One region of the Pseudomonas sp. R1-1 genome, then DNA from elsewhere that is predicted to be linked to it. Evidence: predicted binding sites of a transcription regulator. Region 1 holds the regulator's gene; each other region holds the start of a gene.
The links. The regulator sigma-54, encoded in region 1, starts transcription at its own class of promoters, with help from an activator protein. The targets are predictions, from matches to a motif close to ANTGGCATNNANNTTGCTNT.

Region 1 (3,456 bases):
TAAGGGTGATGTGATCATCACTCAGGGTTCGATGAAGGTGACTGGTAATACCGTGACCATCACTCGCACCCCGACCGGCGATATCGACGTTGTAACGTCGGTGGGCAACCTGGCTTACTTCGAACAACTGCAGACCGCCGGCGACAGCAAGCCTGTGCAAGGCTGGGGCGTGACGATCCAGTATCACGCCGCGCAGAATCGCGTCGTATTGATCGACAAGGCCAAAGTTGTCGACAAGGACAACAACACGACGCAAGGCGAGAAAATCGTCTATGACACCGTGAAGAAACTCGCCAGCGCCGGTCGCGCTACCGGCAGCAAGGTCACCGAGGCGCGTCCGCGCATCGACATGGTGATCCAGCCGAAGAAGAAAACCGACGAGAAAACCCAGTAATGGCAACTCTGAAAGCTCAGCACCTGGCCAAGGCCTATAAAAGCCGCCAGGTCGTGCGGGACGTCAGCCTGTCGATCGACAGCGGCCAGATCGTCGGTCTGCTCGGCCCGAACGGCGCCGGCAAGACGACCTGCTTCTACATGATCGTCGGCCTGGTGCAGGCCGATCAGGGTCGCGTGCTGATCGATGACCTGGACGTCAGCCACCAGCCAATGCACGGCCGCGCGAAAGCCGGCATCGGCTATCTGCCGCAGGAAGCGTCGATCTTCCGCAAACTGTCGGTCGCCGACAACATCATGGCCATCCTCGAGACCCGTCAGGAACTCGACAAGGCCGGTCGTCGCAAGGAGCTGGAAAGCCTGCTGCAGGAATTCCACATCAGCCACATTCGCGACAACCTCGGCATGAGCCTGTCAGGCGGTGAGCGCCGCCGGGTGGAAATCGCCCGCGCCTTGGCCACCGCGCCGAAATTCATCCTGCTCGACGAGCCGTTCGCCGGTGTCGACCCGATCTCGGTTGGCGACATCAAGCAGATCATTCACCATCTCAAGGCCAAGGGCATCGGTGTGTTGATCACCGACCACAACGTGCGCGAGACGCTGGATATCTGCGAAACCGCTTACATCGTCAACGACGGTCAATTGATCGCCGAAGGTGACGCCGAGACCATCCTGGCCAACGATCTGGTCAAGGAAGTGTATCTGGGTCACGAGTTCCGCCTGTAAGCGCGAGCTGTTCGACAAGCTGCGCGGGTGCTGTATCGATCAAGCCGGTTTTTATACCGTTTAATTGTTACAGCGCTCTAGGCAAACACTTCAGTTTCAGGCATATAATTTGCTTAAGTTTGGCGCTTCGGCGCCCTGTAGTGGATGGCGCATAGCGCCGGCGAATAAGGTGTTAAGCCCCTGCCATGAAACCATCGCTAGTCTTGAGAATGGGCCAGCAGCTGACGATGACACCGCAGCTGCAACAGGCCATCCGCCTGCTCCAATTGTCGACCCTGGATCTGCAACAGGAAATCCAGGAGGCTCTGGAATCCAACCCGATGCTCGAACGCCAGGAAGAAGGCGACGACTTCGACAATTCCGATCCGCTGGCCGACAACGTCGAGCAAAAGCCCAACCCCGACATTCAGGAACCTTCTTACCAGGAAGCCGCGCCGACGGTAGACAACCTCGACGACGGCGAATGGAGCGAGCGCATCCCCAACGAGCTGCCGGTCGACACGGCCTGGGAAGACGTTTACCAGACCAGCGCCAGCAGCCTGCCGAGCAGCGACGATGACGAGTGGGATTTCACCACCCGCACTTCCGTCGGCGAAAGCCTGCAGAGCCATTTGCTCTGGCAATTAAACCTCGCACCGATGTCCGACACCGATCGCCTGATCGCCGTGACCCTGATCGACTGCATCAACAATCAGGGCTATCTGGACGAAACCCTCGAAGAAATCCTCGACGCCTTCGATCCGGAACTGGACATCGAACTGGACGAAATTGAAGCCGTCCTGCACCGCATCCAGCAATTCGAGCCTGCGGGCATCGGCGCACGCAATCTCAGCGAATGCCTGCTGCTGCAACTGCGCCAGTTGTCGGCAAAAACGCCATGGCTGGCAGAGGCCAAGCGCCTGGTCAGCGACTATATCGACCTGCTTGGCAGCCGCGACTACAGCCAGTTGATGCGGCGCATGAAACTCAAGGAAGACGAGCTGCGCCAGGTCATCGAACTGGTGCAGAGCCTCAACCCGCGTCCGGGCTCACAGATCGAGTCCACCGAAGCCGAATACGTCGTACCTGATGTCATCGTGCGCAAGGACAACGAGCGCTGGCTGGTCGAGCTGAACCAGGAGTCGGTACCGCGCCTGCGCGTCAATGCGCAGTACGCCGGTTTCGTAAAGCGCGCCGACACCAGCGCCGACAACACCTTCATGCGCAATCAGCTACAAGAAGCCCGCTGGTTCATCAAGAGCCTGCAGAGCCGCAACGAAACCCTGATGAAAGTCGCCACGCAGATCGTCGAGCATCAGCGCGGTTTTCTGGAGTACGGCGACGAAGCCATGAAACCGCTGGTCCTGCATGACATCGCCGAGGCGGTGGGCATGCACGAATCGACGATTTCCAGGGTGACCACGCAGAAATTCATGCATACCCCGCGCGGTATTTATGAGCTGAAATACTTTTTCTCCAGCCACGTCAGTACCTCCGAAGGCGGCGAATGCTCGTCCACGGCGATCCGCGCGATCATCAAGAAACTGGTTGCCGCGGAAAATCAGAAAAAGCCGTTGAGTGACAGCAAGATCGCTGGTTTACTGGAGGCACAAGGCATTCAGGTGGCTCGCCGCACCGTCGCCAAGTACCGCGAATCCCTCGGAATCGCGCCTTCGAGCGAACGCAAGCGGTTGATGTAAGCCACGTTACAGCGTTCCAGTGGCAGGCTTTTCGGCCTGCCGCTTTATGCACTGGCAACGAAGGAGAAGCTGTATGCAAGTCAACATCAGTGGACACCAACTGGAAGTGACCGAACCTCTGCGCACCTACATCGGCGAAAAACTCGACCGACTGGAGCGGCATTTCGACAAGATCACCAACGTGCAAGTCATATTGAATGTCGAGAAGCTCAAGCAGAAAATCGAAGCCACGCTGCATATTCCCGGCGGAGAAGTAGTCGCCAATGCCGAGCACGACGACATGTATGCCGCCATTGACCTGCTGACCGACAAGCTGGATCGCCAACTCAAAAAGCATAAGGAAAAGACCCAGAGCCTCCTCCAGGGCGCGACCGGTCGTTAACACCCTCATCCATGATCCGACTTGAAACCATCCTGACCCCCGGCCGTTCCCAAGTGAACGCGCCGGGTGGCAGCAAGAAAAAAGCCCTCGAACAGATTGCCAACCTGATCCACCGCGAAGTGCCGGATCTGGCGATGCAGGATGTCTTCGAGGCGTTGGTCGCCCGTGAAAAACTCGGTTCCACCGGTTTTGGCAACGGCATCGCCATCCCCCACTGCCGCCTCAAGGGTTGCGACGCGCCGATCAGTGCGCTGATGCACCTTGAAGCCCCGATCG
Region 2 (3,456 bases), 1.0 Mb from region 1:
CGAAATACAGAAAGGCCGCGAACAGGGTCGGGGTGTGGCCGGATTTCCAGAAGCTTGAATTCATCGCGCACCTCAGCTGATAAGAGTCTCGGGAGTCATGCACAGCAGGTGGAGCGCCTGCACGGCCGCACCACCGGCCCCGGTCTGTGGGGCCAAAACGCAAAAACGCCGCTACCGGATTCGCGCAAGGGCGAATGGGGTGAGCGACGTCTTTGTCGTGGGTGGGGCAACCGCCGTTGGTTACCTGAGGGAATGCTTAGCGAGATTTGTGCCAACAAGGGAAAGATCAAAAGCCCCTCACCCTAGCCCTCTCCCAGAGGGAGAGGGAACCGAGCGGGGGATGGCCGAGTCATTTGCCGATCTGAACGATTTCGAGTGAATCCATAATCGACTCGGTCGTTCAGGTCGGCGGACAGCGCAAGACAGTGCGGTCGGTCCCCTCTCCCTCCGGGAGAGGGCTAGGCGGGCGGCGTTCCGATGAGGGGCTCTTGATTTGCAACGAAGATTTCAGCCCAGCAACTCGCTCATGGCAATGATCTGCTCTGCCACCTGTATCAGCTTCTGCTGCCGGCTCATGGCCTGGCGTCGCATCAGCGTGTAGGCCTCTTCTTCATTGCAATCCTTCATCTTCATCAACAAGCCCTTGGCCAGTTCGATGCGCTTGCGCTCGGCCAGTTGCTGGTCCCGCGCCTGCAACTGCGCGCGCAAGGCCTGGTCACTTTCGAAGCGCGCCATCGCCACGTCGAGAATCGGCTGCAGGCGCTGGGCGTGGATGCCCTCGACGATGTAGGCGCTGACCCCGGACTTGATCGCCTGGCGCATCACCGTCGGGTCATGCTCATCTGTAAACATCACGATCGGCCGTGGCTGGTCGCGGCTGACCAGCACCACTTGCTCCATGACATCGCGCCCCGGTGACTCGGTATCGATCAGGATCACGTCCGGGCGCACCGTTTCGACGCGTGCGGGCAGGTCGATGGTCAGGCCGGATTCGTCGATCACCTCGAAACCGGCCTCGGTCAATGCAGCCTTGAGACGGCCGACTTTTTTCGCGGTGTCGTTGATCAGCAGAATACGCAACATGTTCGCGGCCTCCGGTCAGCGCTGGGCAAGCAGGGGAGCGTCGTCGCTCAGCGCGTGCAGCTTGAAGCTGCGCGCGTAGCCGGCCGGATCGCTGCCGTCCCAGACGTTGCCGTCGAGCAACTGGCTGCTGCGCATGTCAGTGCCCCACGCGGCCACGCCAACCGCCGTTGCGGCATCGCGATACAGCGGCAGTTGCTGAACCTGACGGGCCACGGCGAGGTAGTCCGGGTCGCTCCGCAACAAACCCCAGCGGCGGAACTGGGTCATGAACCACATGCCATCGGAGAGGTACGGCAAGTTGACTTCGCCATTGCCATGAAAGCGCAGCGCGTGCGGGTCTTGCCAGCGATTGCCGAGGCCGTCGGCATAGTCGCCGAGAAAACGCGGTTCGATGCACGCCACCGGCGCATCGAGGTATTCCGTTGCGCTGAGCAGGTGCGCGGTGCTGCGGCGATTTTCCGGGCTGGCTTCGATGAAGCGGCTGGCCTCGAGAATCGCCATCACCAATGCCCGCGCGGTATTGGGGTATTGCTCGACGAATTCACGGGTGCAACCGAGGACTTTTTCCGGGTGATCGGGCCAGATGGTCTGGCTGGTGGCGAGGGTGAAGCCGAGGTCCTGCTGCACCGCGCTGGCGGCCCACGGCTCGCCGACGCAAAAACCATCGATGCGCCCGGCTTGCAGGTGCGCGACCATTTGCGGCGGCGGCACCACCACACTGTCGACATCCTGCAACGGATGAATGCCCTGGCTCGCCAGCCAGTAATACAACCACATCGCATGGGTGCCGGTGGGGAAAGTCTGGGCGAAGGTCAGTTTTGCGCGGCTTTGGTGCACGTGGCGGTCGAGCGCTTCAGGACTGTACACGCCGAGGTTTTGCAGGCCGCGCGAGAGATTCAGGCTTTGGCCGTTCTGATTGAGGCCCATCAGCACCGCCATGTCGGTCGGCGCAACACCGCCGATGCCCAGATGCACAGCGTAGATCAAGCCGTACAAGCTGTGCGCGGCGTCGAGTTCGCCGCTGACCAGGTTGTCGCGCAGGTTGGCCCACGAAGCCTGGCGCTTGAGGTTCAGGGTCAGGCCGTACGGCTGGGCAAAGCCCTGCGTGGCCGCGACGACGACCGAGGCGCAATCGCTCAGGGCCATGAAGCCGAGGTTGATCGCGCTCTTTTCCGGCGCATCGCTGCCATTGACCCAGGCCAGCGGCCCGACCGTCAGTTCATTCATACATCGCCACCTCGAAAAAAAAGCGCCGCCGCGGACTTTGCCCAGGCAAACCCGTCGACGACGCCATTGTCCGTGCTCGTCTGCCGTCATTGGCCGGCGAGTTGATAACAGGGAAAGTGCAAGGCATATGCCACTGGCGCGATTTGCGCGTGCGCCTCGCGCCGCAGGGCCATGCCCGGCTATAATCGCCGCCTCTTTTCGCCGCCCGAGTCATCGCCGCCCATGTACACCCTGGCCCGTCAGCTGTTGTTCAAACTTTCCCCGGAAACCTCCCACGATCTGTCGCTGGATCTGATCGGCGCAGGTGGGCGTTTGGGTATTAACGGCTTGCTGTGCAAGGCGCCGGCGCAGGTGCCAGTGACCGTCATGGGCCTGGCGTTCCCCAACCCGGTCGGGCTGGCGGCGGGTCTGGACAAGAACGGCGCGGCCATCGATGGTTTCGCACAACTGGGTTTTGGCTTTGTCGAAATCGGCACCGTGACCCCGCGTCCACAACCGGGTAATCCGAAACCACGGATTTTCCGCCTGCCGGAAGCCGAGGCGATCATCAACCGCATGGGCTTCAATAACCTCGGCGTCGATAACCTGCTGACGCGGGTCGCTGCGGCGAAATACCAGGGCGTGCTGGGGATCAATATCGGCAAGAACTTCGACACCCCGGTCGAGCGGGCGGTCGACGATTACCTGATCTGCCTCGACAAGGTTTACGCCCACGCCAGCTATGTGACGGTCAACGTCAGCTCGCCGAACACCCCGGGCCTGCGCAGCCTGCAGTTCGGTGATTCGCTCAAGCAGTTGCTCGCCGACCTGGCCACGCGCCGCGCCGAACTGGCGCTGCGGCATGGCAAGCATGTGCCGCTGGCAATCAAGATCGCCCCGGACATGACCGACGAAGAAACCGTGCAGGTGGCACAGGCGTTGATCGAAACCGGCATGGACGCGGTGATCGCCACCAACACCACCCTCAGCCGGGTGGGCGTTGAAGGCATGGAACATGGCGACGAGGCGGGCGGTCTGTCCGGCGCACCGGTGCGCGAGAAGAGCACCCACACCGTGAAGGTGCTGGCGGGTGAGCTGGCCGGGCGTTTGCCGATCATTGCCGCCGGCGGGATCACCGAAGGCAAGCACGCGGCCGAGAAGATCAAG
Region 3 (3,456 bases), 940 kb from region 1:
AGGCCTTGTTCGGCGATCCCGCGAATTTCCAGCCAGGTCGCGTTGATGTTCTCCCACATGTCCGCCGTGATCCGCCCACGCACCGCATGCGCACTGGCCCTTGCAGCGCCGAGACAACTGTAGATGCTGGCCGGGTTGGCAGCGTCGAGGGCGAAAAAGTGCAGCAGGCGTTCGGCATGCAGCGCGCCGTGACGCTCCAGGTAATCATCGAGGGTGCCGGTGATCAGCAGCGGCATCGCCAGTTCGTGCAAACCATCGCCACGCCCGTCCTGCGGCATCAGCGACAGCGAATAGCTGATGTCGAGCATGCGCGCGAGGTTTTCCGCGCGCTCCAGATAACGCGACATCCAATACAGATCCGAGGCAGTTCTACTTAACATGGCAAGCTTCCTTCAATCCTCGACCACCCAGGTGTCCTTGGTTCCGCCACCCTGAGAGGAATTCACCACCAGGGAGCCCTCGCGCAGGGCGACACGGGTCAAACCGCCGGGCACGACCCGGGTCTCGCGACCGGACAAGACAAACGGACGCAAGTCGATATGGCGCGGCGCGATGCCGTTTTCGACAAAGGTCGGACACGTCGACAACGACAGCGTCGGCTGGGCGATGTACGCATGCGGCTTGGCTTTGATGCGCTCGCGAAACGCGTCGATTTCCGCCGTCGTCGCGGCCGGCCCTACCAGCATTCCGTAACCGCCGGAGCCCTGGGTTTCCTTGACCACCAGATCTGGAAGATTGGCCAGCACATGGGAAAGTTCAGACGGGTTGCGGCATTGCCAGGTCGGCACGTTTTTCAGGATCGGCTCTTCGTCGAGGTAGAAACGGATCATGTCGGTGACAAACGGATACACCGATTTGTCATCCGCGACGCCAGTGCCGATCGCGTTGGCCAATACGACATTGCCGGAGCGGTACGACGACAGCAGCCCCGGCACGCCGAGCATCGAATCCGGATTGAAAGCCAGCGGATCGAGAAAGGCGTCATCGAGGCGTCGATAGATCACGTCGACCGCTTTCGGGCCATCGGTGGTACGCATGAATACCTTGTCGTCACGCACGAACAGGTCCGCGCCCTCGACCAGTTCCACGCCCATTTCCCGGGCGAGAAACGCGTGCTCGAAGAACGCGCTGTTGAAGCGCCCCGGTGTCAGCACCACCACGCTCGGGTCATCGATCGGGCTTGAGCTTTTCAGGGTGTCGAGCAACAGGTTGGGATAGTGGTCGATCGGCGCGATGCGCTGGGCGGCGAACAGCTCCGGGAACAGGCGCATCATCATCTTGCGGTCTTCGAGCATGTAGCTCACGCCGCTCGGCGTACGCAGATTGTCCTCGAGCACGTAATAGGTGCCGTCGCCGTCGCGCACCAGATCGACCCCGGAAATATGCGAATAGATATCGCGGTGCAGATCCAGGCCTTGCATCGCCAACTGGTACTGCTCGTTGGCCAGCACCTGTTCGGCGGGAATGATCCCGGCCTTGATGATGCGCTGCTCGTGGTACAGGTCGGCGAGAAACATGTTCAGCGCCTTGACCCGCTGAATGCAGCCACGCTCGACGATCCGCCATTCGCTGGCAGGAATGCTGCGCGGGATGGTGTCGAAAGGAATCAGGCGCTCGGTGCCCTGCTCGTCCCCATAGAGCGTGAAGGTAATCCCGGCACGATGGAACAGCAGATCGGCTTCTCGCCGCCGTTGCGCCAGCAGCTCATCCGGCGTATCGGCCAGCCATCGGGCGAACTCGCGATAATGCGGGCGAACCTGGCCGCCGGCATCGTACATCTCATCAAAATAGGTGCGGATCATGCCGTACTCCTTGTCACCCGGACATACAGGCCTTCGCAAGGCCCGTGCCATCGGCATAAACGCTTTGATTTCAATCGGTTGGATATTCACATCGCAGACGCCGCACCATTCCTGTGCGACAAATGCTCCAACAGGATTGCCCCCGCTTCATTGCGACGCATTGCAACGCCTATCACCAGCATAGTCAGAACTGATTTCACTGCCCGCCGCGGCGTACGGATAATCCGCGCATCCGCTGCAAAACTTCGCCGGCCAGAGGCTCGCGAAACGGCCAGCTCAACCGACCAGGACTGCTCCGGCAGCCCGCCCGCTGTAGCCCTCAAGGGTTTCAGCGCGTATCGCTCTTCCCTTTTAGCCACCCTCTCCGGTGGCTTTTTTTTGCCTTGGATTCTTGTTTCAGGGTTTTGCCACAGCGTTTGCGCAGCGCACAAACGACAACGGCCGACCCGAAGGTCAGCCGTTGCTCAACAAGCCGTGCAAACGATCAGTTCAAACGGTGGCGGTTGCGCACCTCCTGCTTGACGCCCCAGCCTTCGATGATGCCGCCCAGCGGTTCGACCACGGCGGAAAAGCCTTGCTCGAAATCACCGATATCGTCATAGGTCGCGTACATGACCTTGCTGAGTTCCAGCGACCAGGCGCCGTCGTCGCGCGCGCTGACCTGGGCATTGATGGATTCACCGCGAAATTTGCCCGCCGCCCTGCGCGCCCGCTCCTCATCCGGGAAAATGGCGTAGAACTCGATGGGATGAAACCTGGAAAAGTCGAAACCGCCTTCTTTCATGCGGCGCAGAACATTGCTGCTGATGTCTTCTTGATAGGCTGTGCTCATGAATCGTCCCCCTCGCATAGATGGATAGACTTTCCGTATTCCCGCCCCGGGCCTGTGGCCTAAGTACGTCGACAACGCTGCGGTTGCACGCGGGAAACAAGCATGTAGCTGACAAGACCAGACCTTAGCGATCCATTCGCTGATCTCCCCTGCAGAGTAGCCGCAAGAGAGCGGCGCTGCCAAGGCCTGGTTCATAAGATGACAGGAAGTGTTCAGATTGGCGTGATGCTGCGGATCTCGATGCCGTTCTGGGTCTTGAGGTTTTTAACGCCAGCATCGGCGGTGCGTCCTTCCAGATCGTTCAGATCCAGTTGGGCAGCCACCGGAAGGAGCCTTTCCTTGATCAGCCGGGCGGCTTCATCGTCGGTCGGGCATTCCTCACGTTCGAAGATTTCATCAACGATTTCACCATGATCATCCACGAAAGTGACTTTCCACTTTTGCATCAGTGCCTCCTCGATCAACCCGTAGATGGGCTTACCTCTATCTGGACGTTTTGCCGCGATAGTTGGTTCAAAAGGATTACACAGGGCGATGATCAAATTGCAGGAGTGAGTCTGCTCGCGATTGCGGTTTGCCAGTCACACAGATATCGACTGATAAACAGCTATCGCGAGCAGGCTCACTCCTACAGGGGTACTGTGTTGAAAATCAGTTATTGCCCGGCTTGTTGATCGCCTGCAGTACGTATTGCGGCAAGGCGAAAGCGCCGATGTGGATTTCCGGGTTGTAGTAACGGGTGACGATGCCGCTGCCGATGAAGCGCTGTTGCAGGGTTTCACGGCTGAGTTTGCGGTAGGCCGGGTTGGTCGAGCCCCAGGC
Region 4 (3,456 bases), 620 kb from region 1:
CCGGATCAGCAGCTGTAGTACAGCTCATATTCCAGTGGGTGTACGAAGGTGCGAACCTTGATTTCTTCTTCCGATTTCAGCGCGATGTAAGCGTCGATGAAGTCGTCGGAGAATACGCCGCCCTTGGTCAGGAACGCGCGGCCCTTGTCCAGCTCTTCCAGGGCTTCTTTCAGGCTACCGCAAACCTGTGGGATCTCTTTCGCCTCTTCAGGCGGCAGGTCGTACAGATTTTTGTCAGCGGCATCGCCTGGGTGGATCTTGTTCTGGATACCGTCCAGACCGGCCATCAGCAGTGCGGCGAAGGCCAGGTACGGGTTGGCAGCCGGATCCGGGAAGCGTGCCTCGATACGGCGGGCTTTCGGGCTCGACACGTAAGGAATGCGGATCGACGCGGAGCGGTTGCGAGCCGAGTAGGCCAGCATTACCGGCGCTTCGAAGCCTGGCACCAGACGCTTGTACGAGTTGGTGGCCGGGTTGGTGAAGCCGTTCAGGGCCTTACCGTGCTTGATGATGCCGCCGATGAAGTACAGAGCGGTATCGGAGAGGCCGGCATAGCCTTCACCGGCGAAGGTGTTCTTGCCGTCTTTCCAGATCGACATGTGTACGTGCATGCCCGAACCGTTGTCGCCGTACAGTGGCTTCGGCATGAAGGTCGCGGTGCGGCCGTATGCATCAGCAACGTTGTGGACGACGTACTTCAGGGTCTGGGTTTCGTCGGCTTTCTTCACCAGGGTGTTGAACTTGACGCCGATTTCGTTCTGGCCGGCAGTCGCCACTTCGTGGTGGTGAACTTCAACGGTCAGACCCATTTCTTCCAGTGCGTTGCACATGGAGGTACGGATTTCGTGGTCGTGGTCGAACGGCGGAACCGGGAAGTAGCCACCCTTGACGCCTGGACGGTGACCCTTGTTGCCACCTTCGACGTCCTGGTCGGACATCCACGAACCTTGCTCGGAGTAGATCTTGAACATCGAGCCGGAGATGTCCGACTTGAATTTCACCGAGTCAAAGATGAAGAACTCAGGCTCTGGACCGGCGAACACAGTGTCACCGATACCGGTGGCTTTCAGGTGCTCTTCGGCGCGCTTGGCGATCGCACGTGGGTCGCGGTCGTAGCCTTGCATGCTCGAAGGTTCGATGATGTCGCACACCAGGATCAGGGTAGCGTCTTCGGTGAACGGGTCGAGAACGGCAGTTTCGTCAACCGGCATCAGGATCATGTCGGAGGCTTCGATGCCTTTCCAGCCAGCGATGGAGGAACCGTCGAACATCTTGCCGACTTCGAAGAAGTCGTCATCCAGCGCATCGCGAGCCGGCATGGTCACGTGGTGCTGAGTGCCTTTGGTGTCCGTGAAGCGCAGATCAATCCATTTGACGTCATGATCTTTGATGAGTTGAACCGTCTTCGACATACTGTCCTCCGGGTGGCTTAGGGCTAGTAGTGGATGCCCTTAAAGTTGGGTGATGCCGGCGCGAATACTCTGCCAAGGCAACCTGCCTCACAAGGGAGCAAATTGCATGCCAGTGCCCCAGCATGGGTTTTTTGCCCCAATTTCATGCTTATAAAGGCTTCAAGCGGCCTGATTGCGAAAATATCGCCCTTTAATGTGGCGGAGCAAATCGAAAACGACCCGTTTTGGTGCGCGCAAAACGTTCTGCATATTAACTGGTTAAACCTTGAGCAATTTCCGCTATAATCCGCGCCCCCCTTTTTCGGCTGGCCGTGCGCGCGCTGTTTTCATGAAACTAATCGTAAAAGTCTTCCCCGAGATCACCATCAAAAGCCGACCTGTCCGGACGAAGTTCATCCGCCAGTTGGCCAAGAACATCCGCACCGTGCTCCGCGACTTGGACCCGGCAGTGGTGGTGAACGGCGTGTGGGACAATCTCGAGCTGGAAACCCGCGTTACCGACCCCAAAGCCTTGAAAGAGATGGGCGAGCGCCTGACCTGCATGCCAGGTATCGCACACTTTCTGCAGATCGACGAGTACCCGCTAGGCGACTTCGACGACATCACCGAGAAGTGCAAACAGCATTACGGTGCTGCGCTGGCCGGGAAGATTTTTTCGGTGCGCTGCAAGCGCGCCGGCAAGCACACGTTCAGTTCGATGGACGTCGAAAAATACGTCGGCAGCAAGCTGCGTCGCGAGTGCGGTGCGGCCGGAATCGACCTGAAATCGCCGGAAATCGAAGTCCGCATCGAAGTTCGCGACAAACGGTTGTTCGTCATCCACAGCCAGCACAACGGCATCGGCGGCTACCCGCTCGGTGCGCTGGAGCAGACGCTGGTATTGATGTCCGGCGGCTTCGACTCGACCGTGGCGGCCTACCAGATCCTGCGCCGTGGCCTGATGACGCACTTCTGCTTCTTCAATCTGGGCGGGCGTGCCCACGAATTGGGCGTGATGGAAGTCGCGCATTTCATCTGGAAGAAGTACGGCAGCTCGCAACGCGTGCTATTTGTCAGTGTTCCGTTCGAAGAAGTGCTGGGCGAAATTCTCGGCAAAGTCGATAACAGTCATATGGGCGTCGTATTGAAGCGTATGATGTTGCGCGCGGCGTCGAACATCGCCGAGCGCCTGCACATCGACGCGCTGGTTACCGGCGAAGCGATCTCCCAGGTCTCGAGCCAGACCCTGCCGAACCTGTCGGTGATCGACTGCGTGACCGACAAGCTGGTCCTGCGCCCACTGATCGTTGCGCACAAACAGGACATCATCGACACCGCGAACGAGATCGGCACTGCCGATTTCGCCCGGCACATGCCGGAATACTGCGGGGTCATTTCGGTCAACCCGAAAACCGCCGCCAAACGCGGTCGGGTTGAGCACGAAGAGCAGCAATTCGACATGGCGGTGCTCGAGCGTGCGCTCGCCAACGCCAAGCTGGTGCCAATCGATCGGGTGATCGACGAATTGGGCCAGGACGTACAGATTGAAGAAGTCAGCGAAGCACTGGCCGGCCAGATCGTGATCGACATCCGTCACCCGGATGCCGCCGAGGATGAGCCGCTGGAACTCGCTGGCGTAGAAGTACAGACGATGCCGTTCTATGCAGTGAACGCTCGTTTCAAGGAGCTGGATCCGACTCGCCAGTACCTGCTGTATTGCGACAAAGGCGTGATGAGTCGCCTGCATGCTCACCATTTGCTCAGTGAGGGGCATGCCAATGTGCGCGTTTATCGACCGAGCTAAGTGCCCGGGGCTGTTTGCCTGTGGCCTGCGTCACCGGCCCCCCGACACCGCCGTCAAGCTGTAACGGCCATGCCGGACACTACTGCTAATCGCTGCCAAGACTTGTCAGCAAACCGAATCCTCTGATCGAGATACACAAGTGATCGAAAATCTACGCAACATCGCCATCATCGCCCACGTTGACCATGGTAAGACCACCCTGGTAGACAAACTCCTGCGTCAATCCGGCACTCTGGAGCGCAACGAGCTCAACGACGAGCG

Region 2: J3P75_RS18495 (CmpA/NrtA family ABC transporter substrate-binding protein) is a predicted target of sigma-54. The motif match lies at 2,426-2,445, and genes of this name have one in related genera.
Region 3: J3P75_RS19025 (circularly permuted type 2 ATP-grasp protein) is a predicted target of sigma-54. The motif match lies at 1,835-1,854, and genes of this name have one in related genera.
Region 4: glnA (type I glutamate--ammonia ligase) is a predicted target of sigma-54. The motif match lies at 1,507-1,526, and genes of this name have one in related genera.

Annotation. Positions count from the first base shown of each region.
Region 1 is NZ_CP071663.1:5,201,267-5,204,722, forward strand. Features, by position in the region: gene lptA (lipopolysaccharide transport periplasmic protein LptA) at 1-394, shown strand, start outside; gene lptB (LPS export ABC transporter ATP-binding protein) at 394-1,119, shown strand; gene J3P75_RS23395 (RNA polymerase factor sigma-54) at 1,305-2,798, shown strand; gene hpf (ribosome hibernation-promoting factor, HPF/YfiA family) at 2,872-3,180, shown strand; gene ptsN (PTS IIA-like nitrogen regulatory protein PtsN) at 3,192-3,456, shown strand, end outside.
Region 2 is NZ_CP071663.1:4,158,614-4,162,069, reverse strand. Features, by position in the region: gene J3P75_RS18505 (nitrate/nitrite transporter) at 1-64, opposite strand, end outside; gene J3P75_RS18500 (ANTAR domain-containing response regulator) at 508-1,083, opposite strand; gene J3P75_RS18495 (CmpA/NrtA family ABC transporter substrate-binding protein) at 1,099-2,310, opposite strand; gene J3P75_RS18490 (quinone-dependent dihydroorotate dehydrogenase) at 2,533-3,456, shown strand, end outside.
Region 3 is NZ_CP071663.1:4,259,191-4,262,646, forward strand. Features, by position in the region: gene J3P75_RS19020 (alpha-E domain-containing protein) at 1-380, opposite strand, end outside; gene J3P75_RS19025 (circularly permuted type 2 ATP-grasp protein) at 393-1,802, opposite strand; gene J3P75_RS19030 (ribonuclease E inhibitor RraB) at 2,287-2,634, opposite strand; gene J3P75_RS19035 (hypothetical protein) at 2,847-3,080, opposite strand; gene speE (polyamine aminopropyltransferase) at 3,286-3,456, opposite strand, start outside.
Region 4 is NZ_CP071663.1:5,825,005-5,828,460, reverse strand. Features, by position in the region: gene glnA (type I glutamate--ammonia ligase) at 6-1,412, opposite strand; gene thiI (tRNA uracil 4-sulfurtransferase ThiI) at 1,741-3,195, shown strand; gene typA (translational GTPase TypA) at 3,335-3,456, shown strand, end outside.